Priestia megaterium: one gene and its partner. Each later gene encodes a partner of the first gene's protein in a complex. Links are inferred from orthologs where the notes say so. Each region holds a gene or a part of one and is shown on either strand. Other genes may lie near its edges.

Region 1 (8,372 bases):
CTCATATTAGCGTCTTGTTTTCTTATCATCACTTGCGTGACCTTTGTAAGTACGAGATGGTGCGAATTCACCAAGTTTGTGACCTACCATGTCTTCAGTAACATAAACTGGTACATGTTTACGACCGTCATATACAGCAATTGTATGACCAATGAACTGAGGGAAGATAGTTGAACGACGAGACCAAGTTTTTACTACTTGCTTGCTGTCAGTTTCGTTTAACTTCTCAATTTTGTTGATTAAATGGTCATCTACAAAAGGTCCTTTCTTTAAGCTGCGACCCATAAATGAACCTCCCTTCGTGATTGTCCTACGGTTCGTTTGAACCGTAGCTCAATCCCGTTATTTTTTACGACGACGAACGATAAATTTATCGGATTTGTTTTTCTTCTTACGAGTTTTGTAACCAAGTGTTGGTTTACCCCATGGACTCATTGGAGACTTACGTCCGATTGGAGCACGTCCTTCACCACCACCGTGTGGGTGATCGTTAGGGTTCATTACAGAACCACGTACAGTTGGACGGATACCTAACCAACGAGAACGACCGGCTTTACCGATGTTGATTAACTCGTGTTGTTCGTTACCAACTTGACCTACAGTTGCACGACAAGTTGCAAGAATCATGCGTACTTCACCAGAAGTTAAACGTACTAATACGTATTTACCTTCTTTACCAAGTACTTGAGCAGATGTACCTGCAGAACGAACTAATTGTCCACCTTTACCAGGTTTCAATTCGATGTTGTGTACTACTGTACCAACAGGAATGTTAGCTAAAGGAAGCGCGTTACCTACTTTAATGTCAGCTTCAGGACCTGACATAACTTCTAAACCTACTTTTAGGTTTTTAGGAGCAAGGATGTAACGTTTTTCACCATCAGCATAATGAATTAATGCGATGTTAGCTGAACGGTTTGGATCATATTCGATTGTAGCAACGCGTCCAGGTATTCCATCTTTATCGCGTTTAAAATCGATGATACGGTATTGACGCTTGTGCCCACCACCTTGGTGACGAACAGTCAATTTACCTTGGTTGTTACGACCACCTTTTCTCTTGACAGGTGCAAGTAACGATTTTTCTGGTTTGTCAGTAGTAATTTCAGCGAAATCAGAAACTGACATGCCACGACGACCATTTGAGGTTGGTTTATACTTTTTAATCGCCATCTCAATTTCCCTCCTTCTCTAGTAATCTTAAGCTTCGAAGAATTCGATTTCGTTGCTCTCTTGAGTTAGTGTTACTACCGCTTTACGACGACGGTTAGTAAGACCACTGTAGCGACCTACACGCTTGAATTTACCTTTGTAGTTCATGATGTTTACTTTTTCAACTTTTACGTCAAAGATTTTTTCGATAGCATCTTTAACCTCAGTTTTATTAGCTCTTACATCAACATCAAACGTATATTTTTTCTCAGCCATTAAGTCTGTTGAACGTTCTGTAATTACGGGGCGCTTAATAATATCACGAGGATCTTTCATTATGCAAGCACCTCCTCTACTTTTTCAACTGCGTCTTTAGTGATTACAAGCTTATCATGGTTCATAACGTCTAATACGCTTAAACCATTAGCTGCAACAACTGTTACACCAGGAATATTACGTGCTGAAAGTGCAACGTTTTCGTTAAGATCAGCAGTTACTACTAATGCTTTGCGTTCTACTGTTAGGTTTTTAAGAACTGCTACCATTTCTTTTGTTTTTGGAGCATCAAAAGAAAGAGCTTCAAGAACAACGATGCTGTTATCTTGAACTTTAGTTGATAATGCAGACTTAATTGCTAAACGACGAACTTTTTTAGGTAATTTGTAGCTATAGCTTCTTGGAACTGGACCAAATACTACGCCACCACCACGCCATTGTGGAGAACGGATAGATCCTTGACGAGCACGACCAGTACCTTTTTGACGCCATGGCTTACGGCCACCGCCTCTTACTTCAGAACGATTTTTAACTTTAGAAGTACCTTGACGTTGAGATGCGCGTTGCATTACGATCGCGTCGAAAAGTACTTTGTTGTTTGGTTCGATACCGAAAACGGCATCTTGAAGTTCGATTTCTCCAACGTTTTCACCGTTTTGGTTAAACAATGCTACTTTTGGCATTGGTTATTCCTCCTTTCTCGAAGAATTATTATTTAGATTTAACTGCAGATTTAACAGTAACTAGAGATTTTCTAGCTCCTGGCACGTTACCTTTTACTAATAAAAGATTGCGTTCTGCGTCAACTTTAACGATTGATAAGTTTTGCACAGTGATGCGCTCTCCACCCATGCGTCCTGGTAATAATTTACCTTTGAATACGCGGTTTGGAGCTACAGGACCCATTGAACCTGGGCGACGGTGGTAGCGAGAACCATGAGACATAGGTCCGCGAGATTGTCCGTGGCGTTTAATAGCACCTTGGAAACCTTTACCTTTTGAGATTCCTGTTACATCAATTACATCGCCTTCTGCGAAAATATCAACCTTGACTTCTTGACCAACTTCATATGCTGAAGCGTCCACACCGCGTAACTCACGGATGAAGCGCTTAGGAGCAGTATTAGCTTTAGTAGCATGTCCTTTTGCAGGTTTGTTAGATAGTTTTTCACGGATATCTTCGAAACCTAATTGGATTGCTTCGTAACCGTCTGTCTCAGCGTTTTTAACTTGAAGAACTACGTTAGCAGAAGCTTCAATTACTGTTACTGGGATCAAGTCACCATTTTCAGCAAATACTTGAGTCATACCGATCTTTCTTCCTAAGATTCCTTTGGCCATTAGTCACACCTCCTAAGTATCTTTTCATTCTTTATTTTAAATTAAAGTTTAATTTCGATATCTACACCAGATGGTAAGTCTAAACGCATTAATGAATCAACAGTTTGTGGTGTTGGATTCACGATATCAATTAAGCGTTTATGCGTGCGCATTTCGAACTGCTCACGAGAATCTTTATATTTGTGTACTGCACGTAGAATTGTATAAATTGATTTTTCAGTCGGTAATGGAATCGGACCAGATACAGCCGCACCAGAACGTTTTGCAGTTTCTACGATTTTCTCAGCAGATTGATCAAGAATTCTGTGATCATATGCTTTTAAACGAATGCGAATTTTTTCTTTTGCCATTATTTTCCCTCCTTTTTCGCCTATTTTACAATAGACATTCTCCGCGGAAATTTCCCCACACTCGCCATGGCAAAGCGGCCGGGTGTGTCGGCAACCTTCCGCATCATCGCAGTCAAAGACCAACATTTTTATTATACTAAAAATGGGTTCATATTGCAACAATAAAGTTAAAAAACTTTTTCATGTGTCGCACACTTTTTTCATTATATATAAAAGGAGATCATTTTGCAAGTGTAATAGTAAAAACTATCTTTACCTTTTATCACCAAATAAAAAAGGAGTAGGTTACCCTACTCCCTTTACTGAAACGAGAAATTACTCGCTGATTTTAGCTACAACGCCAGCGCCTACTGTACGTCCACCTTCACGGATTGAGAATTTAGTACCTTCTTCAATCGCGATTGGAGCGATAAGTTCAACAGTCATTTCGATGTTGTCGCCAGGCATTACCATTTCTACGCCTTCAGGTAAGTTACAAATACCAGTTACATCAGTTGTACGGAAGTAGAACTGTGGACGGTAGTTTGTGAAGAATGGAGTGTGACGTCCACCTTCGTCTTTAGAAAGAACGTATACTTCAGCAGTAAATTTAGTGTGTGGAGTGATTGAGCCTGGTTTAGCTAATACTTGTCCACGTTGGATTTCTTCACGTGCTACACCACGAAGTAAAGCACCGATGTTGTCGCCAGCTTCAGCATAGTCAAGAAGCTTACGGAACATTTCTACACCTGTTACAGTAGTAGATTTTGGCTCTTCAGTTAAACCGATGATGTCGATAACGTCACCAACTTTAACTTGTCCACGCTCTACACGACCTGTAGCAACTGTACCACGACCAGTGATTGAGAATACGTCCTCAACTGGCATCATGAATGGTTTTTCAGTGTCACGTTCTGGAGTTGGGATGTACTCATCAACAGCGTCCATAAGCTCGATGATTTTAGCTTCCCAATCAGCGTCGCCTTCAAGAGCTTTAAGAGCAGAACCTTTGATTACTGGTACATCGTCACCAGGGAAGTCGTATTCAGAAAGAAGGTCACGTACTTCCATTTCTACTAATTCAAGTAGCTCTTCGTCGTCTACCATGTCACATTTGTTTAAGAATACAACTAGGTAAGGTACACCTACTTGACGAGAAAGAAGGATGTGCTCACGAGTTTGTGGCATTGGACCATCAGCAGCAGATACTACTAAGATACCGCCATCCATTTGAGCAGCACCAGTGATCATGTTTTTAACATAGTCAGCATGTCCTGGGCAGTCAACGTGTGCATAGTGACGAGTGTCAGTTTCATACTCAACGTGTGCAGTTGAGATTGTGATTCCACGCTCGCGCTCTTCTGGAGCAGCGTCGATCATATCGTAAGCCATTGCTGCACCTTTACCACTTTTCTTAGCAAGAACAGTAGTGATAGCAGCTGTTAAAGTTGTTTTACCATGGTCAACGTGACCAATTGTACCGATATTGGCATGTGTTTTTGAACGGTCGAATTTTTCCTTAGCCATTCGAAAATCCTCCTTAAAATTCATGTAGTTTATGTTTTATGAGGCCGTGAAAGGGAATGAGCTCCACTTTCACAGCGTACATAAGTAGTTATACTTCAATAAAGAGTGAAAATCAATTATTCACCTTTATTTTTTTTAATAATTTCTTCTGAAATTGATTTAGGAACTTCTTCGTAGTGATCGAAGTGCATAGAATATGTTCCGCGACCTTGAGTGTTTGAACGTAATGCAGTTGCATAACCAAACATTTCAGAAAGTGGAACGAATGCACGTACAACTTGAGCGTTACCGCGTGCTTCCATACCTTCTACACGTCCACGACGAGACGTAATGTCACCCATGATATCTCCTAAGTATTCGTCAGGGATAACAACTTCAACCTTCATCATTGGTTCAAGGATAGCTGGGTTACATTTTGATACTGCGTTTTTAAGAGCCATAGAAGCGGCAATTTTAAACGCCATCTCACTTGAGTCAACGTCATGGTAAGATCCATCAACTAAAGCAGCTTTGATATCGATTAATGGATAACCAGCAAGAACACCGTTTTGTAATGCATCTTCAAGACCAGCTTGAACTGCAGGGATGTATTCACGTGGAACTACACCACCAACGATTTTGTTCTCAAATTCAAAGCCTTTTCCTTCTTCGTTAGGTTCGAACTCAATCCAAACGTGACCGAATTGTCCACGACCACCAGATTGACGAGCGAATTTACCTTCAACTTTCGCACCAGCGCGGAAAGTTTCACGGTAAGCTACTTGAGGAGCACCAACGTTTGCTTCTACTTTGAATTCGCGACGCATACGGTCAACGATGATATCAAGGTGAAGCTCACCCATACCAGAGATGATGATTTGACCAGTCTCTGTATTAGTTTCCGCACGGAAAGTTGGATCTTCTTCTTGTAACTTTTGAAGAGCTGTAGTCATTTTATCTTGGTCAGCTTTTGATTTTGGCTCAACAGATAAAGAGATAACTGGCTCTGGGAATTCCATAGACTCAAGAATTACAAGACTCTTTTCGTCACATAGAGTATCACCAGTAGAAGTATCTTTTAATCCTACAGCTGCCGCGATATCTCCAGCGTATACTTCAGAAATCTCTTCACGAGAGTTAGCATGCATTTGTAGGATACGACCTACACGCTCACGCTTACCTTTTGTAGAGTTTTTGATGTATGAACCAGAGCTTAGTACACCAGAGTAAACACGGAAGAACGTTAATTTACCAACATAAGGGTCCGTCATAACTTTGAACGCTAATGCTGAGAAAGGAGCGTTGTCGCTAGACTCACGCGTAACTTCTTCTTCTGTTTCAGGTACGATACCTTGGATTGCTGGTACATCAACTGGAGATGGTAGGTAATCAATTACCGCATCTAGCATTAATTGTACACCTTTGTTTTTGAATGCTGAACCACAGATAACTGGGTAGAATTCAACGTCACAAGTACCTTTACGGATACCAGCTTTTAGTTCTTCAACTGTAAGCTCGCCTTCGTCTAAGTACTTCATCATTAATTCTTCGTCAAGTTCTGCAACAGCTTCTACTAAGCTTGCACGGTATTCTTCAGCTTGCTCTTTGTATTCCTCAGGAATTTCACGAGCTTCTGAACGAGTACCTAAGTCATCTTCGTAGAAGTATGCTTTCATTTCCACTAAGTCAATGATTGCTTCGAACTCATCTTCAGCACCAATTGGTAATTGGATTGGGTGAGCATTTGCACCTAAACGATCGTGGATCGTTTTTACAGAGTACAAGAAGTCAGCACCAATTTTGTCCATTTTGTTAACGAATACGACACGGGGAACACCGTACGTAGTCGCTTGACGCCATACTGTTTCTGTTTGAGGCTCAACACCAGATTGAGCATCAAGAACTGCCACAGCGCCATCAAGTACACGTAATGAACGCTCAACTTCAACAGTGAAGTCTACGTGTCCAGGAGTATCGATGATGTTAACGCGGTGACCTTTCCAAGAAGCAGTTGTCGCAGCAGACGTGATAGTGATACCACGTTCTTGCTCTTGCTCCATCCAGTCCATTTGTGAAGCTCCTTCATGAGTTTCACCAATTTTATGGATACGGCCAGTATAATAAAGAACACGCTCAGTTGTTGTTGTTTTACCAGCATCAATGTGAGCCATGATCCCAATATTACGAGTGTTTTCTAAGGAGAACTCTCTTGCCATCTTAGGTATTTCTCCTTCCATATTTTAGTTTGTTTTTCAAAAAGTTTCGTTAAAAGATTACCAACGGTAATGAGCAAATGCTTTATTAGCTTCTGCCATTTTGTGAGTATCTTCACGTTTCTTAACTGCAGCACCAGTGTTGTTAGCTGCATCAAGGATTTCGTTAGCTAAACGCTCTTCCATCGTTTTTTCTCCACGAAGACGAGCATAGTTTACTAACCAACGAAGACCTAGAGTAGTACGACGCTCTGGACGTACTTCTACAGGAACTTGGTAGTTAGAACCCCCTACACGGCGTGCTCTAACTTCTAGTACAGGCATGATGTTTTTAAGAGCTTGGTCGAATACTTCCATAGCTTCTTTACCACTGCGCTCTTGTACTAAATCGAATGCTCTATAAAGAATAGCTTGTGACTTACCGCGCTTTCCATCAAGCATCATTTTGTTGATTAAGCGAGATACAAGCTTAGAATTGTAAATCGGATCTGGTAATACGTCTCTTTTTGCAACAGGTCCCTTACGTGGCATTCTACTTCCTCCTTTCACTTTTAAAAGTTTATCTATTAATTGTTAAGCTATTATTTTTTAGCTGCTTTTGGTCGCTTAGTACCATATTTAGAACGACCTTGCATACGGCCATCCACACCAGCAGTATCAAGTGCACCACGTACGATATGGTAACGTACCCCTGGTAAATCTTTTACACGTCCACCGCGGATAAGTACCACGCTGTGTTCTTGTAAGTTGTGACCAATACCTGGGATATAAGCTGTTACCTCGATACCGTTTGTTAAACGTACACGAGCATATTTACGAAGAGCCGAGTTCGGTTTCTTCGGTGTCATAGTACCCACACGTGTACATACACCACGTTTTTGTGGAGAAGATTGGTTAGTTTGAGCTTTTTTGAAGCTGTTGTAACCTCTGTTTAAAGCAGGTGAGTCAGATTTTTTACCTTTACTCACGCGACCATTACGGATTAATTGGTTAATAGTAGGCATTTAAATTTTCCTCCTTTCGCCTTTTGTAAGACCACACATCCAGGTGGTTCATTTTTTAGCAAAAAACAAAGTCTTTGAAACTAAAAGTTCAAAAACGTGTTAACTAATAATTGCAACAGTTGCAGCGTTAACTTCTATCCTACAAGCTTGACCAAGCTTTCGCATAGAAGGGACATACGTATACGGAACGTTTTCTTGCTGTGCCGTTTTTGCCACAATAGATGTGACATAAAAATCAGCGTCTTCAGCAATGATGACTTCCTTTACTGTACCTTTTTTTAATGCTTTCACCGTCTGCTTTGTTCCTACAATAATATGATCAGCCTGTAATACTTTTTCATAAGACATTATCATATCCTCCAAAGTAACAGGTAGTTTATAGGAGCACCTTTGATATAGTATCATTCCCTAGAATGGATGTCAACTAACGTTTTGTAGTTTTTTTAAAAAACATCCATTCTAGAGTAATGATTTTATAATTAGTCGATTGTTACCGTTTCTTCAGCTTGGTTTTTGATCGGTTCAGCATTACGATATCTCGTCATACCTGT
Region 2 (4,485 bases), 4.5 Mb from region 1 along the record:
TTCATCAAGAGGCACTAAGCTAGCAGTAACCGGTAAACGACCAATAAACTCTGGAATTAAACCAAATTTTAATAAATCTTCCGGTAATACTTTTGCTAGTAACTCTTTTTCTGTAAAGTCTTGTTGTTTTGTTTCTGAACCGAAACCAATTACTTTTTTACCTAGACGACGCTTAATAATAGGTTCGATTCCGTCAAATGCACCACCGCAAATAAATAAGATATTGGTTGTATCAATTTGAATAAATTCTTGATGAGGGTGTTTACGTCCACCTTGAGGAGGAACACTTGCTACAGTACCTTCTAAGATTTTAAGAAGAGCCTGCTGCACACCTTCACCTGATACATCACGTGTAATAGATGGGTTTTCAGACTTACGCGCTACTTTATCAATTTCATCGATGTAGATGATACCTTTTTCAGCTTTCTCCACATCGTAATCAGCTGATTGAATTAATTTTAATAAGATGTTTTCAACATCTTCTCCTACATAACCCGCTTCTGTTAGAGATGTTGCATCTGCAATCGCAAACGGTACGTTTAAAATACGAGCCAATGTTTGAGCTAGTAAAGTTTTACCGCTTCCTGTAGGTCCAATTAATGCAATATTACTTTTTGATAACTCAACGTCATCAATTTTACTGTTTGAATTGATTCGTTTGTAATGGTTGTATACTGCAACGGATAACGATTTTTTCGCATCCTCTTGACCAATTACATACTCATCTAAAATGTCACGAATTTCTTTTGGTTTTGGTACATCTTTAAATTCTACTTCTTCTTCTGTACCTAACTCTTCTTCTACGATTTCCGTGCAAAGTTCAATACATTCATCGCATATGTAAACACCTGGACCCGCAACTAACTTGCGTACTTGTTCTTGTGTTTTACCACAAAATGAGCATTTTAACTGCCCTTTCTCATCGTTAAATTTAAACATAATTTTCACCCCTTGTAGTATTTACTAAAGTGCTCGAAGCTGATTTCTATCCGCGCTATAGCCCAACAACATGGACAACTCATCTATTTGTAGGTAAATGCCCCTCTTTATCACATAGTAAAAGCGCTATGAAAAGATTTGTATTGCATTTTACCATACATTTTCTTGAATAGATACTAAAACGTTTTATGTATATGTTGTTGATGAGCATAACAGAATGGAGATCTGCTATTATATAGTGTCCTCTTATTGGGCCTATTTCATAACCACGGATTTCAAACAATGGGTTAAAGCTGCTTCTACGGTGTTGGTTATGATATAAAAAAACTATTGAAGTTTATAAAACAAGGCACGATCAAGTCGCGCCTTGTTTCTTACTTACTATTATGCAACAGCTTTGCTGTTTTCTACAAGAAATTCAACTGCTTTACGTACTTTCATGTCTTCTTTAATGCTATCAAGACTGCCAAGCACTTTCTTAATTTCTTCGACAGGCATGTTGTACATTCCTGCCATGTTTTCTAATTCTTTTTCTACTTCTTCTTCGCTTACTTCAAGATTTTCAGCTTTTGAAATAGCTTCTAGCGTTAAGTTGATTTTCACACGCTTTTCAGCATCCGGACGCATTTGGTCGCGAAGAGCTTTTTCATCTTGACCTGAGAATTGGAAGTAAAGTTCAAGGTTAAGACCTTGCATTTGTAAACGTTGTTCAAACTCTTGCATCATACGATCCATTTCAGTATTGAACATTGCTTCTGGAATTTCTACTTCAGCATTTTCAGCAGCTTTTTCTACTAAAGTGTCGCGAAGAGCTGATTCCGCTTGATTCTCTTTATCGCTTTGTAATTTTTCTTTTGTTTTTGCTTTTAACGCTTCTAAAGTTTCTACTTCTTCATCTACGTCTTTTGCAAACTCATCGTCTAAAGCTGGAAGCTCTTTAGATTTGATTTCGTGTAATTTCACTTTGAATTTAGCAGCCTTACCAGCTAGCTCTTCAGCGTGATACTCTTCAGGGAATGTTACTTCCACTTCTTTTTCAGCGCCTACTTCAAGACCAACTAGTTGCTCTTCAAAGCCAGGGATGAATGTGTTAGAACCGATTTCTAAAGAATAGTTTTCGCCTTTTCCGCCTTCGAATGCTTCGCCATCAACGAAACCTTCAAAGTCGATTACAGCTGTATCACCTTCAGCTACAGCTCCTTCTTCTTTAACAACTAGTTCAGCGTGACGCTCTTGAAGTGTTTTTAATTCAGCTTCAACGTCTTCATCTGTTACAGTTGTATCTACTTTTTCTACTTCTAAGTTTTTGTATTCGCCTAATTTAACTTCAGGTTTAACAGTTACTTTAGCAGTGAAAACTAGAGGTTGTCCTTTTTCGATTGTTTCAACATCGATTTCTGGACGATCAACCGGCTCGATACCAGCTTCAACAATTGCATTGCTGTAAGCTTCAGGTAATAAGATGTCTAGTGCATCTTGGTATAAAGATTCTACGCCAAAACGTTTTTCGAAAAGTGGACGAGGCATTTTACCTTTACGGAACCCTGGTACGTTTACTTGTTTTACAACTTTTGTGAATGCTTTATCTAAGGCTTTATCAAACTCAGCAGCTTCAACTTCTACTGTTAAAACGCCTTGATTTCCTTCTTGTTTTTCCCATTTTGCAGACATGAATGTTTCCCTCCAAAATCATTTTAAGTAGTGATTTCTAAATTAGATAATGCAGATAGCCTATCAGTTCAAACATCAATCATTATCTATTTAACTCCCTATTACTTTAAAGTAAGTAGGAATGTAATGTAAAGATGAAATTCTACTATACGTATTTAAGTGCATTTTACAACCATTATATTATAACATACAACAATGACGTTTCAACTAAACACCACATTTTATATAAAAGAAATTTCTTCAATTTCTTTTAGCTCTTTAATTGCCTTTCTTAATTCAGCTGCGGAGAAACTTCCGTCTTCCTCTGCTACAGCTGCATCTGACTCTTCTCCTTGCATCATCAGACTAACAGCATACACCGCTTCTGTCCAAAGTTTTACATTATCACCCGGTAAAAACGGAAATGTAATAAATAAATGACGCTGCCATATCTCAACGGCAACCTGCAGCAGTGTAGGATTTTCATGCTCCAGCTTTTCCGTCAGCTTCGCTTCTACTTGCTCGGCAAACAAATACGGTGTTGTTCGTTGAAGCTGAAGCGCATTTACTTTTTTCGTCTCTCCAAACTTAGTAATCATAAAATCAATGTCTACTTCTTCTTCCATGACTGTTTTTAAAGCGACTGTTTTTACGATAGGGTGAACAGCTTCGGATGAAAATAGCTGTTCCAGAAAGAAGCGCTGCTTTTCAATTCTCTTTGTTTTTAATGAATGAACCCATTCAAGCTGATCTTGAATATTGTCTAGAGCTGTGAATGATTTAAACTGCTCTAGCTGTTCTTCTTCTGTTTGTTCTTCTATGACTTGTTCTTGATTCATTCTATTCTTGCAGAACTCCAATAGCTGATAAAGCTGTTCAGCATGTTCAGAAGGAAGTTTGTGTTCTTGAATAACTGCTTGTAGAGTGACATATCCTTCATGATAGTGACCAAGCTGAATTAACACCATGAGGTACATTTGCAAATTATGATAATAATCGCCAATATCTTCTTTCAGCATTTGCTCACATAATTCCTTAGCTATGCCTGCATCACCGAGCTCCACGTAACAAATAACAAGGCCAAGCAAAATTTCATGATGCTTATTATCAAGTTCGTAGGCCTGCTCAAATAAAGGAAGTGCTTCTTGAAATTGCTTGTGCTGCATATGATCTGTAGCTTTTTCAACCAACCGTTCTTTTAATAGAGGAAAAGCTACAATTTTGTTTTGTTGTTCATTCGACATGTTTTCTCCCCACTTCGCGGTCCATTTGCTTTACAGTTTAGCAATTCGATTAACGGAACGCAAAAAAATCGAGCAAAATCATAATTTTGCTCGATTTTTGGTTAATATCTTACCGTTTTTGCTTCATAAGCAGAAATGTCGTCTTCAAAAGAAAGCGTATAGCCAATTTCATCATATCCGTTAACAAGCATATATTTCCAATGGCCATTGATATCAAACGTACGTTCAAAACCTGCTTCATCGGTAATTTTTTGCTGATGAAGATCGATTGTACAGGCGTAAGAAGCACTTTGAGACTCTTTCATTAAATAGGAAACATCTTCTTTTGGTAAAACAATAGGTAAAATACCATTTTTTAGACAGTTTTGTTTAAAAATATCCGCAAATGAAGGTGCGATAATGGCACGAAACCCGTAGTCTAAAAGCGCCCATGGAGCGTGTTCACGTGACGAACCACATCCGAAGTTCTCGTCAGCTACAAGAATTGTTGCTCCTTGATTTTGAGGCTGATTTAATTCAAACGTTTCATTTAACGTTTCATCTTCATTATATCGCCAATCAAAAAATAGAAATTGGCCAAAGCCAGTACGCTCAATTCTTTTCAAAAATTGCTTTGGGATAATTTGATCAGTATCTACGTTTGCTCGGTCGA

What was found. The genes of interacting proteins can lie anywhere in the genome.
Region 2: the proteins of rpsG (region 1) and tig are in contact, whole or in part, in a crystal structure (PDB 3GTY), measured with the Thermotoga maritima proteins. The link is inferred for Priestia megaterium from one-to-one orthologs. Residues at the interface, in WP_004081843.1 of Thermotoga maritima: Lys34, Lys52, Lys55, Glu59, Arg62, Gln63, Glu66, Asn67, Lys69, Val71, Arg95, Ala109, Lys110, Lys111, Gly112, Arg113, Pro114, Glu117, Glu121, Ile124, Ala125, Tyr127, Asn128, Asn129, Thr130, Gly131, Lys135, Asp139, Arg142, Met143; in WP_004081061.1 of Thermotoga maritima: Glu122, Val124, Val129, Leu130, Tyr133, Glu188, Gly259, Ile262, Tyr263, Glu266, Ser270, Glu273, Gln274, Glu277, Arg308, Gln311, Ile312, Ser315, Tyr316, Glu325, Arg329, Arg336, Leu363, Phe366, Trp367, Arg373, Leu377, Arg381, Leu384, Glu387.

What each region holds. Positions count from the first base shown.
Region 1 is NZ_CP085442.1:122,788-131,159, reverse strand. The notes cover bases 5,614-8,372. They hold rpsG (30S ribosomal protein S7), read right to left. Parts: upstream 7,349-8,372; coding sequence 6,878-7,348; downstream 5,614-6,877. Other genes in these bases: rpoC (DNA-directed RNA polymerase subunit beta'), read right to left, coding at 8,301-8,372; LIS78_RS00645 (50S ribosomal protein L7ae-like protein), read right to left, coding at 7,921-8,169; rpsL (30S ribosomal protein S12), read right to left, coding at 7,399-7,821; fusA (elongation factor G), read right to left, coding at 5,614-6,820. Also shown: rpsS (30S ribosomal protein S19), read right to left, coding at 7-285; rplB (50S ribosomal protein L2), read right to left, coding at 343-1,173; rplW (50S ribosomal protein L23), read right to left, coding at 1,201-1,488; rplD (50S ribosomal protein L4), read right to left, coding at 1,488-2,111; rplC (50S ribosomal protein L3), read right to left, coding at 2,140-2,769; rpsJ (30S ribosomal protein S10), read right to left, coding at 2,811-3,119; tuf (elongation factor Tu), read right to left, coding at 3,435-4,625; more of fusA, read right to left, coding at 4,742-5,613.
Region 2 is NZ_CP085442.1:4,573,383-4,577,867, forward strand. The notes cover bases 468-3,407. They hold tig (trigger factor), read right to left. Parts: upstream 2,611-3,407; coding sequence 1,324-2,610; downstream 468-1,323. Other genes in these bases: clpX (ATP-dependent protease ATP-binding subunit ClpX), read right to left, coding at 468-939; LIS78_RS23770 (tetratricopeptide repeat protein), read right to left, coding at 2,832-3,407. Also shown: more of clpX, read right to left, coding at 1-467; more of LIS78_RS23770, read right to left, coding at 3,408-3,833; leuD (3-isopropylmalate dehydratase small subunit), read right to left, coding at 3,935-4,485. UniProt on the Bacillus subtilis protein: Involved in protein export. Acts as a chaperone by maintaining the newly synthesized protein in an open conformation. Functions as a peptidyl-prolyl cis-trans isomerase.